DNA from 2 places in the Paenibacillus enshidis genome. Region 1 is predicted to be linked to the other one. Evidence: riboswitches for the same ligand, from Rfam matches in the RefSeq annotation. Region 1 holds a riboswitch; the other holds the start of a gene.
What was found. A riboswitch is a leader RNA that binds a small molecule or an ion and turns the genes downstream of it on or off. The one in region 1 is predicted to bind cyclic di-AMP.
Positions count from the first base shown of each region.

Region 2: linked by a shared signal. The riboswitch ahead of ACE41H_RS19785 (resuscitation-promoting factor) and the one ahead of ACE41H_RS17315 (hypothetical protein) in region 1 are both predicted to bind cyclic di-AMP.

Region 1 is NZ_JBHHMI010000017.1:1,932-9,380, reverse strand. Features, by position in the region: gene kdpB (potassium-transporting ATPase subunit KdpB) at 1-656, opposite strand, end outside; gene kdpA (potassium-transporting ATPase subunit KdpA) at 685-2,355, opposite strand; gene kdpF (K(+)-transporting ATPase subunit F) at 2,386-2,463, opposite strand; cyclic di-AMP (ydaO/yuaA leader) riboswitch at 2,877-3,026, shown strand; gene ACE41H_RS17315 (hypothetical protein) at 3,041-3,571, shown strand; gene ACE41H_RS17310 (aldo/keto reductase) at 3,682-4,551, opposite strand; gene ACE41H_RS17305 (RrF2 family transcriptional regulator) at 4,635-5,051, opposite strand; gene ACE41H_RS17300 (aldo/keto reductase) at 5,210-6,187, shown strand; gene ACE41H_RS17295 (YitT family protein) at 6,472-7,281, opposite strand.
Region 2 is NZ_JBHHMI010000023.1:9,442-16,890, reverse strand. Features, by position in the region: gene veg (biofilm formation stimulator Veg) at 1-49, opposite strand, end outside; gene yabG (sporulation peptidase YabG) at 228-1,118, opposite strand; gene rsmA (16S rRNA (adenine(1518)-N(6)/adenine(1519)-N(6))-dimethyltransferase RsmA) at 1,205-2,089, opposite strand; gene rnmV (ribonuclease M5) at 2,095-2,640, opposite strand; gene ACE41H_RS19785 (resuscitation-promoting factor) at 2,802-3,941, opposite strand; cyclic di-AMP (ydaO/yuaA leader) riboswitch at 4,224-4,479, opposite strand; gene ACE41H_RS19780 (TatD family hydrolase) at 4,682-5,458, opposite strand; gene ACE41H_RS19775 (HD domain-containing protein) at 5,573-6,853, opposite strand; gene ACE41H_RS19770 (AbrB/MazE/SpoVT family DNA-binding domain-containing protein) at 7,193-7,447, shown strand.

The sequences.
Region 1 (7,449 bases):
GTGCTCAGCGCAATTTCATTAGGTGTTTTCTGACGCTTTGCGCCTTCCACGAGCGCAATCATGCGGTCGAGAAATGACTCGCCGGGATCGCTGGTAATGCGCACTTTGATCTGGTCACTCACGACACGCGTGCCGCCAGTGACTGAGCTGAAATCGCCGCCTGCTTCCTTAATGACTGGCGCCGATTCCCCGGTAATCGCCGATTCGTCTACCGAAGCAAGCCCTTCAATCACCTCGCCGTCCCCGGGAATCATTTCTCCTTGGGCGACGATGACAATATCCCCTTTACGCAGCTCCGAAGAGGACACGACCTTGACCACATCTGGCCCTGTCATTTTGTTGGCTTGAATATCCTGCTTTGTCTTCTTCAGTGTATCCGCCTGCGCTTTGCCCCGCCCTTCGGCAAGCGCTTCAGCGAAGTTGGCGAACAGTACCGTGAACAGCAGAATTAATGCAACCGCCAGATTATATCCCCATGATGCCGTTCCACCAAACAGATCCGGTACGAATATCAGTAAAAGCGTAATGATAAATCCTATTTCAACAACGAACATGATCGGATTGCGGATCATGACACGCGGGTCCAGCTTCAGGAATGATTCCTTGATGGCCTTCTGAATAAGCTCAGGGCTCATCATCGATTTTTTTTGTTTCATGGCGAGCTTCCTCCGTTACTTTCTTTGGTTAAGGCTTCAGTGTCAAAAATTCCGCAACCGGTCCGAGCACAATCACCGGGAAGAAGGTTAAAGCCCCCACAATCAGCACCGAGCCCAGGAACACCCCGGCGAACAACGCATTATCGGTCCGGAACGTGCCTGATGTTTCCGGTACAGGCTTTTTGGCAGCCAACGAGCCTACAACCGCCAGCATCGTCATCATCGAAAAATAGCGTCCCAGGAACATAACAATACCTGTCGCAATATTCCAGAAAGGCGTGTTATCGCCAAGTCCTTCAAAGCCGGAGCCATTATTCGCGGCTGCGGACGTGAATTCATACAAGGCCTGTGTCAGCCCGTGGAACCCGGGATTCGAGATCGTATCCGGATTTGTATACAGGGCCAGCGCTGTCGGCGCCAGGATCAGCAACGGGTGAATCAGCATCGTAACCGCGATCAGCTTCATCTCCCGCCCTTCGATCTTCTTGCCGAGAAATTCAGGCGTTCGCCCGACCATCAGACCAGACAAAAACACACCGATCATTGCGTACATCAATACGTTGACGAGACCTACACCCACACCGCCAAACACCGTGTTCAGCATCATATTCGCAAGCGTGATCAATCCGGCAATCGGCGTCAGCGTGTCATGCATCGTATTGACAGCACCCGTCTCGGATGCGGTGGTGACCACGGAATACAGGGAGGATTGCGCCACGCCGAAGCGGACCTCTTTGCCTTCCATACTGCCTTGTTCATGCTGGATTCCCATGGCGTTCAGGGCAGGATTGCCCGCACTCTCCGCGCTCAGGGAAATGCCCAGCATAACGATGAAGAGCATCGCCATCGACACGAACAGAACACGCCCCTGCTTGGCGTTGCCAACCATTTTGCCATACGTAAAGGGCAAGGCCGTAACGAGCAGCATCATGAGCAAGATCTGCAGCATGTTGCTGATAGCGTCCGGGTTCTCGAACGGATGGGCCGAGTTGACTCCGACATATCCGCCGCCGTTATTTCCCAATTGCTTTATGGACAGGAACGATCCTATCGGACCGCGTGCAATCTCCTGTACCTCTCCGCCAATTGTATGCGCTACAGCTGTAACATCCAGCGTCTGCGGCACACCAAGCGCGATAAAAATTAATGCCGCAACAAAGGCAATGGGCAAATAGATACGAGTGATCGCGCGGACCAGGTCCACAAAGAAGTTGCCAAGAGGCTTGCCCGCAAGTCCTCTGATCACGGCGATGCCCACCGCAAGCCCCGTAGCGGGGGACATAAACATCATAAATACGATGGCTATCATTTGCGAGAAATAGGAAAGGCCACTCTCCCCGCTGTAATGCTGGAGATCCGTATTGGTCATAAAGCTTATCGCCGTGTTAAAGGCAAGCGTCGGCTCCATATTATCAATGCCGGACGGGTTCAGCGGCAGAAACCTTTGTACCCGGAATATTAAATATACCAAAGCAATCATCACCAAATTGCTAAGCACAACAGACAAGGCGTATTGCTTCCAGGACTGATGGTCCCGGCGGATGCCGCCAAGCGCAAAGATCGGCTTCTCGATCCACCCGAACCATTTATCCAGTCCGGACGGCTCATAGTTAAATACCTTAGCCAAATAAAGACCGGCCGGACGTGCCAGCAGCAGAACCAGCAGCAGCGTCACCCCGATAGACAGTACAGCAAACATAACGTTTGAACTCCTTCCTCTATAACCACATTAAAATTTTTCCGGATTCAGCAGCACGTAAGTAAGGTACACGCCGACCAGAAGAACAACGATGCCAAGCAGCCACATCATGAGCGTTCACTTCCTTCATCCGCAACTTTGCCAGCCCAGGCCAGCAAGCCAACCATCATTAAAGCTAAAAGAATCAAAGATACTACCATTACGATATCCAGCATATTTTCACAACCTTCCACTGTAATTAGACCGCACATCGGCGCCTTGATGGCTCTGCTTGCTGCCAGTGCGCCAATTCTGTTTTCAAATGTTCATATAGGTTGCCTCCTGTGACAGGATCTCATTCTCGGGATAGAAACAAGCCATCTACCCTCGGCACAGAGCCAATGATAATACGGTTCGGTATAAAAATGGGGTTAAGATCTCAGCAGGGGGCGTAAAAAAAGTGTAAAAATGAAAAAAGCCTGCTTTACATCCTCAACTATCAGGACTATTATGTTTTTCAGTTCAATGGAAAGATACACGCAGTGCCGTAATCGCTGAATTCCTGTACACGGGAAGCGGGGGAACCGGAACGGCTTAACCAGCCTTGGGGTGAATCATGAATCGAAATTCATGTAGGGCCAATCTCAGCCCGAACCCGACAGCTAACCTCGTAAGCGTCCGAGACCTGAAAGAAAGGAAATGAAACATGGAGGATTACAAGTTATCCTATCGGCTTCAACCCTTGATGAGCATAAAAGGGAGCTTCATGACCGAGGCACGTATTACAGGGATTCAGCTATTCGAGTTTGATATCGGCACCTGTTACCAGGCGGGAAAAGGAACTTTGAGGAGTTGCCGTTACGGGTTGCTGCAGATCAACTGTGGCTCCTGCACGGGCTGGGGGGAATGTGTGATGTCCGTGAACGACAGCAGCTTCGATATTGTCAAATGGGCATCTTTCCTGCACAGTTTGAAGGGAATGACCCTTCAAGAAGCACTTATCACCACAAGACTGCACCGGATTTTATGGGGAGGAAACAAGGCGGATATGACCCAAACCGCTCTGCTGGACCTCAGTGCCCGGATGGAAGCCGAGGCGAATTGGAAGGAGAATGAGGGATATCCGGAGCCCGCATCCTTACGCAAATTCGCAACACATACGGCGGGTACAGGATTTGACCTGGAACCTGAAGAGTTATTTCAGAAATCAAGTGCTTATTATAGTGTCTTGACTTAGCCAGTTCCATTTCGGACTTTTACTGTATAAATGGCGGCGATGCTGAGCGTGCATTCAAAAGGCCCGCATATAGCTGATATAAGCTATCGCGAGCCTCTTTGGCATTGATTCTACCTTATAAACAGCTTCATCAGCCCATTATAGATTGGATTAACGATATAACCCGTCGGGTTGATCGCATACCTTTTGCCTGAATTGAGCCGGCTGATCATCTCCATTTCATCTCCGCTGAGCTTGAAATCAAATATTTCACTGTTTTCTTTAATTCTTCTCGGGTTGGATGACTTGGGTATAATAAGGATTCCCCGCTCCAAATGCCATCGTAAAATAACCTGAGCCACCGTTTTGTTATGACTACGGGCGATTCGCTGCAATTCCGGGTGTTCAAACAGAGCTTTATTCCCCTGCCCCAGCGGCGCCCAGGCCTCGTGCAGAATTTGATGCTCATTCAGATACGCATGTAAAGCATTTTGCGGAAATTCCGGATGGGTCTCAATCTGATTTATCATTGGCGGAATTTCGGAGTGCTTCATTAAATGTTCAAGATGCCGGATTTCAAAATTCGCAACCCCGATGACTTTAATTTTCCCCTCCACATATAATTCCTCCATGGCTTTCCAGGTTTCTATATAATGAGGCGAGGCAAAATGAATCAAATACATGTCAAGGTAGTCTACGTTCAGCCTTTTTATCGTTTGTTCAAAAGCTTTTTGGGTCGCTTTATATCCATGATCCGTATTCCAGACTTTGGAGGTGATGAAAAATTGTTCACGCGGGATTCCGCTTTTTTGAATCTCCTGCCCCAATACCGCTTCATTTCCATAAATTTTTGCTGTATCAAAATGACGGTATCCTATACGAATCGCTTCACCAATCGCCCGTTCAAACTCTTCCTTTTTCGTGATTTTGTAAACCCCGAAGCCTAATTGCGGAATTTTAACGCCATTGGCTGCCTCTACAAAGTGATTATCAAAGCTCATAGACATACCCCTTTCTCAATCTAAACAATATATTCTATATATAAATTATATATAGTTTTGTCCAAAAAAAAGTTAACCCATCCTTATTCCAATAAATCGGTTAACTTCATTTCCTTTAGAGATTCTTGCATGGCAAGCTCGGCTGCAGACAGATGATCAACGATTTTTTGTTTAACCTCGTCAACCTGCTGTCCTTGAAGGTTCACATCTGTATGGATTTTGAACAAAGCTTTTCCAGGCTCTACTGCAAGAAACACATCAAAAAATGTAATCTCCGATAACGGTCTTGCCAGCATTATTCCGCCTTTAGCTCCTTCTTTGGCGATGGTCAGTTGGGCGCTATTCAGGTTGCGGATAACCTTTGCCGTTGTCGGAACAGGAATATTCAATTGCTCTGAAATGACCTTCGTAGATAAATAACTATAGCAGCGTTCCTCCGCCATAGCGTGAATAAAGAGTAATATCGAAATTCCCTGCGATAAAGCTGTAGAGTATGCCATGTTTCTCATCCTTACTATGATTAGCTTTTCTAAACATACTATATATCTTTTATGTATAGATTTCAAGCTGGGTCGTAATCGATGTCTTTGCGTAGAACCTATTGCATTTGAGATAATGTATATTATCTTATTGATAATCAACAGAAGGAGTGAAGACCATGAACTTCCGCCGCCTTGGCAGCAGCGGGCTGCAAGTATCCACACTCGGACTCGGGACAAATGCGTTTGGCAAGCGCGCCGACGAACAGACCTCGATCCGGATTATCCATCACGCCCTCGACAGCGGCATTAATTTCATCGACACGGCCAACATTTACGCGGGTACGGAATCCGAGAGAATCATCGGCGTGGCGCTGCAAGGAAAACGGCAGCAGGCCGTGCTTGCCACCAAAGCGGGGCTTCCCAGAGGACAAGGACCCAATCAAAGCGGCTCCTCCCGTTACCATCTGCAGCAGGAGCTGGAAGACAGCCTCCGCCGGCTGCAGACGGATTACGTTGATCTGTACCAGATACATACTTTCGATCCGTCTACCCCGCTGGAAGAAACGCTCCGCACCCTGGACGATATGATCTCTGCTGGCAAAATCCGCTACATCGGGTCATCCAACTATGCGGCATGGGAATTGATGAAGGCGCTGAGCGTTAGCGAACGGCAGCGGTTTGCCGCATACATCTCGCTACAATGCAGTTACTCCCTGGCCGACCGTACACCGGAAAAAGAGCTGGTTCCTCTCTGCCTGGATCAAGGCATCGGTATCATTCCGTATTTCCCGTTGGCAGGCGGCATTTTGACCGGAAAATATGCCGGAAATCAGACACCGGCCGGATCGAGAGCAGATACCGATCCCACTTTTTCCAGATTCCTTACGGATGACCGGATCCAGCTCGGTGAAGAAGTAGGACGTATTGCGAATGAACTGGGTTCCAGTCCGACCGCCCTGTCTTTGGCCTGGCTGAAGAACCGGCCTGCGGTCTCCACCGTTATTGTTGGCGCCACCCGGGTCGAGCAGCTACAGGATAGCCTGCAGAGCATGTCCCTGTCTTACGATGCTGAGACTGATAGCAGGCTGAATGAAGTGAGCAGCCGGTTTGTGCACAGCGAGCCCTTTGCCGTATATCGTCTGCCGGATAAATAAACCAAGCTCCTCATTCAGCGGTTACTATAAGTTCGTGTTCAAAAAGTCAGGTTTTCAGCACCGAGAAGGTTGAATGAAGCTAGGGACTGAGGAGCGGAGCGTACTTGGGGTACGTGAGCACCGGAAGTCCCGGCTGAATTCAAGATTCGATGTCGAGTCTGCTTCCTGACTTCCTTCGTGATTAAAAGATGACTTTTTGAACTACCTCTACAATGGAAATAGCGGCAGTCATGGACGAAGAAAAGTCCCGAACTGCCGCTATCTTATTTCAGCCATTTGCCCGACTATTTGGAAATATCAATAAACCCCTCGCCGAAAACATCGCGTACGTCATGTATGGTGACAAAGGCATTCTTATCCTCAGCGCGCACAATTTTCTTAAGCATCGACACTTCCTGCTTGCTGGTTACAATGTACAGTACATCCTTCGACTGTCCGGTGTAATAACCGTACCCGCTCAGCACCGTTACGCCCCTGTCCATTATTTTGGTTACCTGTGCTGCGATCTGGTCGTGGTGGGCGGATATAATCGTGACCGCTTTTTTGGGATTCAATCCCTCAATAATAAAATCCATCGCTTTTGTTCCGACATATAAAATGACAACCGTGATCATGACCTTCTCGATCCCGATGACGAACACGGAGAGTCCAGCCACGATCAGATCGAAGAACAACAGGGCATAGCTGACGTTCCAGTCCCAGTATTTGTTAGCCAGCCGGGCAAGTATGGCTGTACCCGCCGTAGTGCCCCCCACCCGGACAATAAGCCCGATGCCCACACCGGCCAGCAGCCCTGCAAAAATCGCATTAATAAAAGGCTCGCTCGATGAAATCTTCCAATGCTCGGTCAGGTGCAGGAACAAGGCGTTGAAACCGACTGCGATGATCGTATACACCGTTGTTTTCTTATCCAGCAGTTTATTTCCAATCAGCAACAATATGCCGTTTATGACGATGCTGACGAGTGCCGGGGACCAGTTGAGGAGATAAAATAAAATGATGGAAATCCCGGTCACACCGCCCTCTCCGAAGTCGTTCGGAATGATAAACAGATTAACCGCCAGAGCAAACAGAAACGCCCCGACAAGCAGCATAAGTAAATCAAACAACCTAGTTTTCAAACGATTACCTCCAATGAATACTGAACTTACGAAAAAAGCGATTAAAGGAAAAAATCATCCTTTAATCGCTTTATGCACACCTAAGTCGCCCAGCTCTTTTAATAACTTTCATTATAGTAGTCAACCCACGTGTTGTAAATC
Region 2 (7,449 bases), on a different contig from region 1:
CATGTGCATCGAGACTGCGTTTGATATCCAATAGCGAATTTTTAGCCATTGTTAACGACCACCTCTTTCCTGACCCATTATAATGGATTTGGTGGACATTGTCAAATCGAAGGAAATATTATAGCAGCAGACAAATTGTGTTGTCAATTTAATTTTTCATGAAAAATGATGCACAAAAAAACCCTGCAAGCAGGGCGGCACATAACCAGTTTCAATCTATACATGTGTTATATTGCGGATGGTGTCACCTTCAATGTTGAAAGATTTTCCAGTCGGGGCAAACCTATTCGATAGCTTCCCCGGGTCTCCACTCCCCCGACCCCCTGGCTTCCGCTGATCGTATGATTAAAAATATCTCCCATACTTACCGTGTCCTTTATCGACGTAAAGGAGGCTTTGGCCGCAATATATACCGGATCCAGCGCATGGATCAGGATACGGCCGGGAGAACTGGCAAAATTCGCTCCTGTACGGAGCAGCGCCTCAAAATGGGACTGGCATGCCCCTGCTACAATCGTAAGCGAGTCCAGATTCCTGTCATACTGTCTTGCCACCTGAATGGCGGAGACGAAGTTTTGTGAATTTTTATAGCTGGACAGACTGTACAAATCATAAGGCTGACGCTTTTTGAGCACACCGTCATGCCCGGTGATGACGAGAATATCGGGGCGTGCGCGCGGCAGCAGCTTCAGCAGAACGTCCGCCATGGCGGACTCGTGTACATGATATCCCTCAGCCGGAACCCTGAGCTGTTCATACAGCTTCATGCTTTTATGCAGATAGTTGGCATCCCCGTCCAAATGGAGCACCTTGCCGGGCATTTCAAAATAGGATGCATTCGCGGCCTGGCTTTGGTTCAGCAGCTCATGCCCCCGTTCCGCCTGCTGCAGCCGTTCCTGCTTCAGGGAAGAGAGGGATTGATAAGCTTTAATTTGCGCTTGCTTGGTTATGCCGTTCATCGGATCGGTCGGCACTTTGATCAGATCGCTCATAGGGGAGTCTGCCAGCAGCCGGAACTCTGTCCCTTTAATGATGGCATTATCGCGCCAGACTTCCTCTACGCGGAACGTCACGTCCTTGCCGTACGATTTACGAACGACCAAGTCTCCAATGATCATCAATGTGTATCACCCCTGCTTCATCGTATGGGCAATACCCCGCTTTGGTTCCGGCCGTCTGAAATCAAGCATGGCAGAACTGATGTTTATTTATAGCCAGCTTCCAGCAACAGCGTGCTCAGACGCGCGAACTCTTCGATGCTGAGCGTTTCTCCCCTTCTGGAGGGTTCAATGTCTGCGGACCGCAAAAGTGGCTCTAACGCATCCTTATTCTCTTTTGTGAAGAAGCGGCTCTTCAGGTTGTTGGCGATCGTTTTGCGCCGCTGCGCGAAGGCTGCCTGCACGACTTCAAAAAAATGCTTTTCGTCCGGAACCTGGACCGGCGGCTCCGGTCTTACACGCAGCCGGATAACCGCCGATTCCACATTGGGCTGCGGAATGAATACAGTGTGCGGCACAATGCATACCAGCTTCGGCTCACTGTAATACTGCACCGCTATGCTCAAGCTGCCATACTCCTTGGAGGCCGGGGCGGCGGCCATTCGTTCAGCCACCTCCTTTTGAATCATGACGACGATATTCTCCAGAGGCAGCTTGTCCTCCAGCAGCTTCATCAAGATGGGAGTTGTGACGTAATAAGGCAGATTGGCTACCACGCTGACCTTTTCCACATCCGCAAAGTCCTCTGCAAACACTTCTTTAAGGTCCAGCTTCAGCACATCCCCGTGACGTACGCGCACCCGGTCGTACGGTGCCATAACCTCGTCCAGAATGGGCAGAAGCCGCTGATCGATCTCCACAGCCGTTACGCACTTGGCCGAACGGGCCAGCCGCTCCGTCAGCGCTCCAATGCCCGGCCCGATCTCAAGCGCTCCCTTGGTCTCATCCAAGCCGGCGGCAGCCACGATTTTTTGCAATATATTCTGGTCAACCAGAAAATTCTGGCCCAGACTCTTCTTGAACGAGAAACCGTGCCTCTGAATGATCTCCTTGGTCCGGCGGGGAGTCGCAATATCTTCAAGACCCTTCATGTCCATCACAATCCTTCGCTTTCAATTTGCTGTAATGCCGCCGCGAACTCCTCGCGGCTGATTTGGAACATCGTCAGCCGCTTATGAAGCTGCTTGCCGTTGCAATAACCGATGCCCAGGATGTTGCCTAACGCCATCCTGCGGGAGGCCGCCCGTGGATGTGTGATCATGCCCGCGTCAATAAGGTCCTCCCAATCGATCAGGGGGCGCGCATCCTCTACCGTAGTATGAACTCTGGCGAGTGCGTGACGGATCGCTTCAGGAGAAGCATTCTCTACCCCGATATCCCCTTTCCGGGTCGCTTCCGCCTCCGGAATAAAGGCCTGCTTGCACCCCGGTACCCTGGAGGCAATAATCTTGCGTATCCGCTCCCCGGCGTGATCCGGATCGGTCAGGATAATGATCCCCCGCCGCTTCTGGGCCATGGCAATTTTGCGAATCGTCGTGGCATTGATGGCAGATCCGCCCGTTTCAATCGTGTCGGCCTGGACCGCCCTTTTGATGGCCACCGTATCATCCCGGCCCTCCACTACGATGACTTCCTTAATCATGAATCTATCTTCCTTCCCGATGCTCTCATCCCGAGCTTGGCTTTAGCACAAAATAAAAATAAGAAGAGGATGATCCTCCCCTTCTTAGCATGGCATCTTTATGATCTTAATACTATCCTAACCAGCGATTGAATTACAAGCTCTAACATTCCCGCCTGCGGTTAATTCAACTCCGGTCTGACCGGACCGATGACATACACCGTCATTCCTGATTTACGGCCAAAATTCATCGCCTGATTCAAACTCTCATAATACACATCGATTTTGTTGCCTTTTATGGCGCCGCCAGTATCCTCAGCACGACGGAAGCCCAGACCTTCAATATATACCCACCAGCCTATTGGAATGACATTAGGGTCCACAGCAATGGTGCGTCCTTCAGTAACACGTGTGCCGGAGGATGTCCGGGTGCCTATGCCAGGCTGCTGCGCAGAGTAAGCCGTCATGGATACATTGCTTAAAACTTTTGTATATTTAAATTCTACTCCTGCCCGGCTGATCGTATTGGCACTGGCCATCTTTGCGGAACCGGAAGGTCCGATAGATGCCGCCAGTACAACAGGTTTCTTCTTCGTACCTACTGCAATAACCTTGTCAACACGATTCGTAGCGACTTCTTTGTTTACCATACGCTTTGAAACCAGTTTCCCGTCATGATACACCTTCTCAATATTCTGGACCATGACTCCATCCTTGCCGCTCACCAAGGTGCGGTTATCTCCCTTGTACAAGCTTGGATCAGCCGTCTTGACGACTCTGAAAGGAATCTCTGCCTTTTGTTGAACCTTCTGCTTCGTGACACGAACAATTTTTATATCCATGTTAGAAGAGATTTTGGTATCCGGTGAGGGGGAAACCTTATCTTCCGGTGACAATTCGTAGCCCAAGGTTCGAATAGCGTCTTCTACTGTATTTTCGGTGGTGTACAGCTGCTTGGTTTCATAGCCTGCGGATACGTTCACTGGCGCAGCCCGTTTAATGACTACCCGGTCCCCATTCTGTACAGCTCCGTTCACCGGCATGGAAATCTTGTCATGAGGTGCCAGTGTAATAGAATGCTCCTCCAGAACATCCTGCAAACTTTCTCCGCGGGTCTCAACCGCTTGAGGCTGACCGTTGATGACCAGAACTACTTGTTTCTTTGTCTGCGTGTACACCAGAATAGAGATTGTGACTGTTAGTGCGATTAGAAAAATAGCGACCAATGATGCGTGGCGCAATTTTTCATGCTTCCATCGCAACGCGTAAGACATGCTGGATGAGCGTGACTCATGGGTCTCCCCTTGTTGGAAAATTCCCACTTCTCCGTCCTCCTTCATAGCCTCGCCGTCTGAGAGTAATACATGATTGAAGTTGACGCGACTATACCAGATTTTCTACAAGACAAGCCTGACTGCAGCCTGCCCTGCATCATGTTCCCGTCTTCGCAGCATGGCGCCCCCCTTTACTGGTCATAACTCCGTTATGTAACAGTATGTGGGCACACTCTCCCATATTCATAAACTAAAAAAGTCAAGAAAGAGTTAAGAGAGCTCTTTCGTGACTTCCGTCAATGACATATGCGGAAAATCCATACACGAGGTAGCTTCTCTCTTGATACGCTTACGGGGTTAGCTGTCGGATTCGGACGTAGAGAGTCGCCCTAGTTCAGGTCACCCGCTCATGGCGGCTGCCTTCACATTCACCCCTAAGACCCAGAAAAGAAATCGAACTATGACGTCCGGCATAAGCGAAGGTACATGCACACGACAATACGTCTATGTCTGTACGCTCTCCTTATGGCCTGCCACCATATCGGTTCCCCCGTTCTCCATAACAGAGATTAAGCGAGACTGGTTCATGAAATGAACTACTGAATTTGCCACTTTACATAGCATCAATAATTCACTGAAACGATGATATCCTGTTTACATGCATGTTGTAAAGCAGCTTTCAAGTGCTTTTCTCTAAATAATCGGTTAAAATATTGTAATAATCGCGGTTTTCCCGGAACATTTTTATGTTTAGCTCCGTATAGGATACTTTTTTAATGATTTATCTCTCATTTTCTCCGTATGTAAAATCGTTCCAGCCCATTTTTGGTGGTGATCGCCGCCAATTCCTCCACGGAAATTCCCTTAATTTGGGCAGCTGCCTCAGCCACCAATCTCACATAGGCCGACTCGTTTCGTTTGCCTCTGAAGGGATGGGGAGTCAGGTAAGGGGAATCGGTTTCAATCAATAAGCGATCCAGCGGCACCTGCGCCAAAACCTCTTTCGGCTGACGCGCATTTTTGAAGGTAATCGGGCCTCCAAAGGACAAATGAAATTCCATATTCAGACATAATTTAGCGATTTCCCAGCTGCCAGAGAACGAATGCATAATTCCTCCAACCTCATGTGCTTTCTCTTCACGCAAAATTTTCACGATATCCTCGTGCGCATCCCGGTTGTGAATGACAATCGGCATCCCCAACTCCCGGGCAAGTCCGATTTGCTGGCGCAGCACCCGCTGCTGAACATCCTTCGGAGAAGTATCCCAATGGTAATCCAGCCCAATTTCCCCAATGGCCACGACCTTCTCATGCTTGCAAAGCGATGCAATCCATTCCAAATCCCCATCCTGCATGGTGATGGCATCAACAGGATGCCATCCGACAGCAGCATAAATAAAATCATAAGTTTCGGCAAGCTCCATTGTACTGGGAATAGTTTCTCTATTAAACCCGACATTGACCATTCGCGTAACTCCGGCTTCGACGGCGTTTGATATGATTTGCTCTCTGTCTTCATTAAATGACGGCGAATCAAGATGGGTATGCGTATCAAATAATTCCAAGGATTGTTCCTCCTTAATTGGTTTTAATTTAGATTAATTTCTTTCTTTGGCAATTTTCAATTTTTGCAATCTTCTATATCATGATGCTTAGATTAAAAAGAAATGATTTGAAGGCTATTTAACAAACAATTTCTGGATGTCGGGCGGCAGCTTATCCTTAATTTGCTCCAATTTATTTTGCGGGTAATACAGATGGTATTTCCCCCGGTGAATACCGCTGATTGAGCGTACGATATCCGACACTTCGGATATTTCGCGCACACCGCCCTCCCGGTCAAGCAGCAAAATCTGATTCTCTGTCGATCCGTCCTTCCGGAATACATCATAAGGAAGGTCTGTCGGAAAATCAATTTCCAGGTCATAGTCGGGGTGAAGTCCAGCCTTCGCGAGGGCAGCCCGCAAATCGTCAATCATACTCATATCCATAGAGTCGATTTGCACATATTTATATAGCCTGCGATCCATAAAACGCGAACACAGGTCGCTCAGAACAGGGTCCTCTTCCTTCTTCCATAAATTAAATACAGTTTGTATCAGGGATTCATCCAGCATTAAATACTGGCTGACTGTCAGATCTCCACGGATTAAGTCGGGAAGAGGATCAAGCAGAAATCCGAAGGTATACCCCTGATTCATTAGCTCCTTGGCTCTCCGGAAAATGAGCCGCAGTATAATTTCCGAGCTGCGGGTCACCGGATGAAAATAAATTTGCCAGTACATTTGGTAACGGGACATCAGGTAGTCTTCCACGGCATGCATTCCCGAGTCCTTGACGACAATACGGCCCTTATGAGGGCGAAGCAAGCGCAGAATGCGGTCAAGGTCGATGGTGCCATAATTAACGCCTGTCTGGTAGGCGTCCCGCAGCAGATAATCCATTCTGTCCGCATCAAGCGGACTCGTTACCAAATTGACTACGATCGGTTTATCGTAGGTTTTTGAGATCACGGCAGCGACCTTTTCCGGAAACCCGGGTTCAACCTGACAAAGGACCGTATTGATCTCCGTGTCTCCCAAAATAATACGGCAGGTCCAATCCTCATGATTCATGCCGAAGGCTTCTTCGATGGAATGGGAGAACGGGCCATGCCCCAAATCATGCAGCAGGGCGGCACATAAGGCGACCAGTTTTTCTTCCTTGGGCCAGTCTGTATATTCACCGCGTTCAAATTGGGAAATGATGCGGCGTGTAATCTCATATACGCCCAGGGAGTGGGAGAAACGGCTGTGTTCAGCACCATGAAAAGTTAAATAGGAGGTTCCAAGCTGACGAATCCGGCGCAGCCTTTGAAACTCAGAAGTATTAATCAAACGCCAGATGACAACATCTTGAACGTGAATGTAATTGTGGACCGGGTCTTTAAACACTTTCTCTTCCGTAAGCGGCTGCTGCATCAGATTCATTTGGCCTTAGCTCCTTGAAAATATGATATATGTAACCGATGTAAAACATGGGCACGTGTCGCAGGAATTCGACATACTTTGTCGAATTATGTCTTATTTTATATTATTGATAATTTCCAAATCGACATATTCATTATAATATATTTTATAATATTAATTGTTGATTCCTAGTCATATTAGCAGGTTTGATTTTGAAAATTTAGGTTTCATGCCTAACTTTTAGGTTGACTGATTTGGGAATCGTTGGTATAGTTAAATTCAGAAAACAGAAAATAATGTCGAATGATGACAATTGAAATTTTCTATATGGCGAGAGGAGCCTGATTTATTATGATGAAATCTACTGGTATTGTAAGAAAAGTTGATGAGCTTGGACGTGTCGTTATCCCGATCGAGCTGCGCCGCACACTGGGCATTGGCGAGAAGGATGCCCTGGAAATTTACGTTGACGGTGAGCGCATTATGCTCAAAAAATACGAGCCTGCCTGCATCTTTTGCGGCAATGCGGAAAACGTTACTTACTTCAAAGGTAAAATTGTTTGCAACGAATGTATTTCCGAAATCCCAACACCTGTGACAAAATAAGA